2 linked regions of the Undibacterium sp. 5I1 genome follow. Each later gene encodes a partner of the first gene's protein in a complex. Links are inferred from orthologs where the notes say so. Each region holds a gene or a part of one and is shown on either strand. Other genes may lie near its edges.

Evidence for each region. The genes of interacting proteins can lie anywhere in the genome.
Region 2: the proteins of RGU72_RS02325 (region 1) and pnp are in contact, whole or in part, in a cryo-EM structure (PDB 9QH0), measured with the Escherichia coli proteins. The link is inferred for Undibacterium sp. 5I1 from one-to-one orthologs.

Annotation. Positions count from the first base shown.
Region 1 is NZ_JAVIWI010000001.1:550,466-554,351, forward strand. Bases 42-3,856 are described here. They hold RGU72_RS02325 (Rne/Rng family ribonuclease), read right to left. Parts: upstream 3,464-3,856; coding sequence 242-3,463; downstream 42-241. UniProt on the Escherichia coli protein: Endoribonuclease that plays a central role in RNA processing and decay. Required for the maturation of 5S and 16S rRNAs and the majority of tRNAs. Also involved in the degradation of most mRNAs.
Region 2 is NZ_JAVIWI010000001.1:2,084,609-2,087,671, forward strand. Bases 1-2,992 are described here. They hold pnp (polyribonucleotide nucleotidyltransferase), read right to left. Parts: upstream 2,561-2,992; coding sequence 440-2,560; downstream 1-439. Other genes in these bases: RGU72_RS09255 (NAD(P)H-quinone oxidoreductase), read right to left, coding at 1-315; rpsO (30S ribosomal protein S15), read right to left, coding at 2,789-2,992. In the rest of the region: more of rpsO, read right to left, coding at 2,993-3,058. UniProt on the Escherichia coli protein: Involved in mRNA degradation. Catalyzes the phosphorolysis of single-stranded polyribonucleotides processively in the 3'- to 5'-direction. Also involved, along with RNase II, in tRNA processing.

The DNA of each region.
Region 1 (3,886 bases):
ACTGGTTGGGCAAAATTAGCGAAGCGGAATCAATCCAACCGGGTGATCAAATGATGTGCAGAGCAAAAAGATACCACGAGATGGAATAACTGGTTGAATACAAAAAAACGACCCGACAACATTGCTGTTATCGAGTCGTTATTTGTATGCATTTAGATCTGCATTTAGATCTGTATTAAGAACCGTATCCAGTACCTGAATTTAGACGCTAATGAATACGATAAAAATACAAACAGCGCATTTACGGTGCAGGTGTTTTCTTAGTTTCCATCATTACTAAGGGTTCTGATGAGACTGGCACCACCGGTTTGCGTTCGCGTGGTACACGCGGTGCAACATTAACGGTTGCCGCTGCCGCTTGTGCCGCACGCAATTTTTCTGGATCGGTGCTCGCCAAAGCTAAACCTGCTTGCTCTAACATAGTATTTAAGCTTTCTACAGGCATAACGACAGGTGCAACCGGTTTCATAACAGGCGCACTTGGTGTTGCTGCTTCGACCGAAACCGCCTGATGCAACGCAGCCGGCGTTGCAATGTCAGCTGTAACATTACTTGCAACCTCAGTTGCCACATCAGAGCTAGCGGCACTGACGATAGTTTCAGCTGGCTTGGCAGACGCTGGCGCTACTTCAGTCGCCGACACTGCTGGCACTAACAACGCTGGTGCTGATACAAGATCAAGACTAGCTTGCACCGGTGCAGGAGTCTCAGGTGCAGATACTATTGCAACTGGCGCAGCTTCAGCAGTAGTCACAACATGATTGACGATTGCTGGCTCTGCTGCTTTGTCTATAGAAACCGTGGCGACAGTAACCGGCGCAGAAGTGACTGCTGTTACAGGTTCGGTTGCAGATTCTGGCATAGAGATGGGTGTTGAAACAGGATCAGGTGCAGAAACCGGAGTAGTTGCAGGAGTGGCAGCAGGAGTAGCTGCCATACCGGATGCCGTACTAAATACAGCAACCGGCGCTGTAACAATTTCAGGCACCGCAGTCGGCGATATCGCTGGCGTTACCAATGATAATATCGGTGCAGGTGCTTGCTCTACCTCAACATGCTGACGGGTCTTATGCGCCTCATGCCCTTCATGATGGTCATTTGCTTCTTGGTTGTCATTGCTCTCATTAGTATCCGTAGTGTCGCCAGCTTCACGATCACGACGATTACGATTGCGACCACCGCGACGACGACGACGACGGCTTTCGCCTTGCTCGCTGGTCTCAGCGTCAACCGGATTGCCGTTGGCGTTTAAGGCGAGATTGGTGTTGTCCACGGCTTCATTATTCACCGCGCCTGGCGTAACTACTGCCGGTGCTGCTGTTTGGGTATTGGCAGTTGTATCCAAAGACATTGTTTCAGTAGCTACGCTGTCTTTGCGCTCACCACGCTGGCGTGGCTGACGATCACGACGTCCTTCCGGTTTGCCTTCTTTAGCTTCAGTGCGGCCTTCTTGCGGCTCGCGGTCTTCACGTGGAGGACGCGCTTGCTTTGGTTGGCGTTGCTGTTGTGGCTGAGCTTGTTCTGGCGCAGCAGTTTTTGTCGCTTCGTCTTTTACTTCTTTATCAGCACGTGCATTGACCGGGCGTTCTTCTTTATCATCACGATCACGTCCACGATTATTGCCGTTGCGGTTGCCATTGCGATTGCCATTACGACTGCCACGATTATTACGATCGCGCTCACCACGGTCTGAACGCTCGCGAGTTTGTGTTGCATCCGTTGTTACAACGCTAGCGACAGCAGGTTCAGTCGGTTTAGAGCGGAACAGATTCAGAAACTTAGTGAAGAAGCCTTCACTTGCTGCTACAGGTGCGACAAGCACTGGTGCGACGATTTCCTTACGTTCTACGATAGGTGCAGTGTCAGGTGTAATGCTCTTGACCATCGCTTCTTGGCGTGGCTTGATGTCTTCTTTCTGACGCTTGCTGTAGCCGATGTCAGTGTCTGCCTGCTCTGCCATTGCATAACTGGCGTGAGATTCTTCCAAGCGCGGATCGTCATGTTTCAGACGTTCTAACTTGTAGTGAGGTGTTTCCAGATGCGTGTTCGGGATCAGGATGATAGTGACGCGATGACGCGTTTCTATCTTCAGAATTTCACCACGTTTTTCATTCAGTAAGAAGGCTGCAACGTCAACAGGCGATTGCACATGAATCGCTGCTGAGTTTTCTTTCATTGCTTCTTCCTGGATGATGCGCAGGACTTGTAAAGCAGATGATTCGGTATCGCGGATATGACCTGTACCATTGCAGCGCGGGCAAGTAACATGGCTACCTTCCGACAGGGAAGGGCGCAGACGTTGACGGGACAATTCCATCAGACCAAAGCGCGAAATTTTCCCCATCTGGACGCGTGCGCGGTCATAGCGCAGGGCATCTTTTAAGCGGGTTTCGACTTCACGCTGGTTTTTAGCGTTTTCCATGTCGATAAAATCGATCACGATCAATCCGCCCAAATCGCGCAAACGCAACTGGCGCGCTACTTCTTCGGCTGCTTCGCAATTCGTATTGAAAGCCGTTGTTTCGATATCGCCACCACGGGTAGAGCGCGCAGAGTTGACGTCAACTGAGACTAAGGCTTCCGTGTGATCAATCACGATTGCGCCGCCCGATGGCAATGGTACTGTGCGGCTGTAGGCGGTTTCGATCTGATGTTCGATCTGGAAACGGGAGAACAGCGGCACGTCGTCACTGTAACGCTTAACACGGTGCACCATGTCTGGCATAACGTGGCTCATGAACTGCTGAGCTTGTTCGTAGATTTCGTCAGTATCGATCAGGATTTCGCCGATATCCGGTTGGAAATAATCGCGGATCGCGCGGATCACGAGTGAGGATTCTTGATAAATTAGGAAGGCGCCAGCAGAAGATTTACCTGCACCTTCAATCGCACGCCAAAGTTGCATCAGGTAATTTAAATCCCATTGCAATTCATCGACATTACGACCAATACCTGCGGTACGGGCAATCACGGACATACCGCCTGGTAGATCCAGTTTGTCCATGGTTTCGCGTAGTTCTTGACGATCCTCGCCTTCCACGCGACGGGACACACCACCGCCACGCGGATTATTTGGCATCAGAACTAAATAGCGACCTGCCAAAGAGACGAAAGAGGTAAGGGCAGCGCCTTTATTGCCACGCTCTTCTTTTTCGACCTGGACCATGATTTCCTGGCCCTCACGTAACGCATCTTTGATGCTGGTGTTACGGACGTCGATACCTTCTTTAAAGTAGCCGCGGGCGACTTCTTTAAAAGGCAAAAAGCCGTGACGTTCTTCGCCGTAATTGACGAAACAGGCTTCAAGTGAGGGTTCAATACGAGTGATAACGCCTTTGTAAATATTGGACTTACGTAATTCACGTCCGGCGGTTTCGATATCGATGTCGATGAGTTTTTGCCCATTGACGATGGCGACGCGCAGTTCTTCTTGCTGCGTTGCATTAAATAGCATGCGTTTCATTTTTTACTCCGTGACCTTATGGTCATCTTTTGTTGCTACCTCTATAGAGTGAGGCTGGCAACTTGCTTACATTGGGGATGTATGCGAGAACGGAGAGTTTGAGGGGGCGGGAAATGCCTCAGGCGCAACAGAAATAAAAATTGCTGGGCGAGTAGCTAAACGAGTGAGCGAGGATATTTTTCGCTGCATCTTTTCAGTACTGCCATCATTCTTCTCATTGTTCTATTGCGCACTAGGCGCGGATAGTTTCAACCGTGGATCGAGTGCACATGTCCCCCGCGTTATCTGATTCCTATTTTTTGTTGCAACAGGAAGACAACGCCAGGCGATGAGCAACTTGATGAGCGCCAAACCATCTTTAATAAAATTGTGTTTGGCAGGATCGATCACACTGGATTAAAACTATCAACCTGCAAGCACACC
Region 2 (3,063 bases), 1.5 Mb from region 1 along the record:
GCATTGCGGCGCCGGAGCTACACAATATTCTGCATAGCCACCACCCTGCACAAGGGCGCAGACCAAATCACCTTTTTTAAATCCAGAGTCGCCCAAATCACCGCCAACAATCTCGCCTGCGACTTCTAAGCCCGGCAAATCAGACGCCCCTGGAGGAACCGGATACTGACCAAGACGCTGAAAAACGTCCGGACGGTTAATACCTGCCGCATGCACCTTAATCAATACTTCGCCCGCTTTAGCCTCGGGAATTGGACGCTCACACAATTGCAAAACTTCTGGCTTACCGTACTGTGTAATTTCAATTGCACGCATGATTTTGTCCTGTTTAAAAAATACTATTGTACGGCGATAAAAAAACGCCTGCGCGTAAGCACAGGCGTTTTTGAGAGAAGCTAATTGCTATAGCAATGCATAGCAAATATTTAGGTAGTCAAGATTACTGAGGCTGAGCTTCAACTTCTGGAGCTGCTGCCTTCATTGACAATTTAAAGCGACCACGATCGTCAGTTTCTAATACTTTGACGCGTACTTGCTGGCCTTCTTTAAGGTAATCGGCAACTGCATTGACGCGCTCATTAGCGATCTGACTAATGTGCAACAAGCCATCCTTACCTGGCATGATCTGGACGATCGCACCAAAGTCCAACAACTTCAGTACTGTGCCATCATAAACTTTACCGACTTCAACTTCTGCAGTCAGCTCCTGAATACGACGTTTGGCTTCTTGACCGGCTGCTGCATCCACTGAAGCAATTGTCACTACGCCTTCATCGCTAATATCGATTTGGGTACCAGTTTCTTCAGTTAAAGCGCGGATCACAGCGCCGCCCTTACCGATGACATCACGGATTTTTTCTGGGTTAATTTTGACGGTAATCAGACGTGGTGCAAAGTCGGATAATTCTGCCTTGCCATGCGGTACAGCCTCTTGCATTTTGGCGAGAATATGTACGCGACCTTCCTTAGCTTGCGCCAAAGCGACTTGCATGATTTCTTTTGTAATGCCTTGGATTTTGATATCCATTTGCAAGGCAGTAATACCTTCAGCAGTACCGGCGACCTTAAAGTCCATATCGCCCAAATGATCTTCATCACCCAAAATGTCAGTCAAAACGGCAAACTTGTTACCATCTTTAATCAAGCCCATGGCGATACCGGCTACGTGAGCCTTCATCGGCACACCAGCATCCAGCAATGCTAAACAGCCACCGCAAACCGACGCCATTGAGGAAGATCCGTTGGATTCAGTAATTTCTGAAACCAAACGTACTGAGTAGCTAAAATCTTCAGGCGACGGTAACGCCGCTAACAAAGCACGTTTAGCCAAACGACCGTGACCGATTTCGCGGCGCTTAGGCGTACCAACGCGACCAGTTTCACCAGTAGCAAACGGGGGCATGTTGTAATGCAGCATGAAACGATCTGTGTATTCGCCCATCAACGCATCAATTTTTTGCTCATCACGTGCTGTACCCAAAGTCGCAATCACCAAAGCCTGCGTCTCACCACGAGTAAACAAAGCCGTACCATGCGTACGTGGCAACACGCCAGTACGAATCGTAATCGGGCGCACTGTGCGGGTATCACGACCGTCAATACGTGGCTCACCATCCAGAATTTGGGAGCGAACAATTTTCGATTCCAAATCAAACATGATATTGCCTACATCGGAAGAATCCGGTACCGATGTGCCTGACGCTGCGGCTTGCTCAGCCAATGCAGCACTGACTTTTGCACTTGCATCTTTAAGCAATTGCGTACGAGCTTGCTTTTCACGCGTTTGATAAGCAGCGCGCAATAAAGGCTCTGCTACTGCAGAAACAGCCGCGATTAGCGGCTCATTCTTTGGTGCTGGCGCCCATTCAACTTCTGGCTTGCCGCCATCGCGAACTAAATCATGAATTGCATCAATCACTGCCTTCATTTGCTCGTGACCGTACACTACGGCACCCAGCATAACTTCTTCAGATAATTGTTGCGCTTCAGACTCAACCATCAAAACTGCTTGCTCAGTACCGGCAACAACCAGATCCATAGCGGATGTTTTTAACTGAGTCGCGGTTGGATTCAATACATATTGACCATCGATATAACCCACGCGTGCGGCGCCGACTGGGCCACTGAATGGAATACCAGAAACGCAGATCGCGGCAGAAGCGCCGATCATCGCGGCGATATCGGGATCGATTTCAGGGTTGACGGATAAGACATGAATGATCACCTGCACTTCATTCAAATAGCCTTCTGGGAACAGAGGGCGAATTGGACGATCGATCAGACGGGATGTCAGTGTTTCTTTTTCAGATGGACGACCTTCACGCTTGAAAAAACCGCCTGGAATACGACCAGCAGCATAAGTTTTCTCAAGGTAATCAACCGTCAGAGGGAAAAAATCTTGACCTGGCTTAGCGTCTTTTTTTGCAACAACGGTTGCTAATACAACGGTATCTTCAATTGATACCAAGACTGCGCCAGAGGCTTGACGAGCGATCTCGCCTGTTTCCAACGTCACTTGATGTTGACCGTACTGGAAAGTTTTCGTAACTTTATTAAACACAATGTGTCCTTTCTATTTTGCCGACAGATTTTCAGGCGCTGTCGTCCACCTCACCGCGAGCGAATCTTGGATTCGCTTTCCTGCATTAAACAATTACAGACTCAATTACAAGATACTAATTACCAACCACCAACTACAAACCATAAACAGCAAAAAGCCTGCGACAGCGAACTGAGGCAGGCTTTCTGCTACAACATTTTTGCTATGTAATAAATATATAGCAATGAATTACTTACGCAAGCCGAGTTTTTCGATCAGTGAACGATAACGGTTCAAATCTTTACCTTTGAGGTAAGACAGCAGACTTTTACGACGGTTAACCATCATAATCAGACCACGACGTGAGTGGTGATCTTTAGCATGTGCTTTGAAGTGACCGTTTAAGTCATTGATGCGTGCAGTCAATAAAGCAACTTGCACTTCTGGGGAGCCGGTGTCATTTACACCGCGGGCATTGTCCGCAACGATGGCGGCTTTAGTACTTTTTTCAAAAGTCATGATTT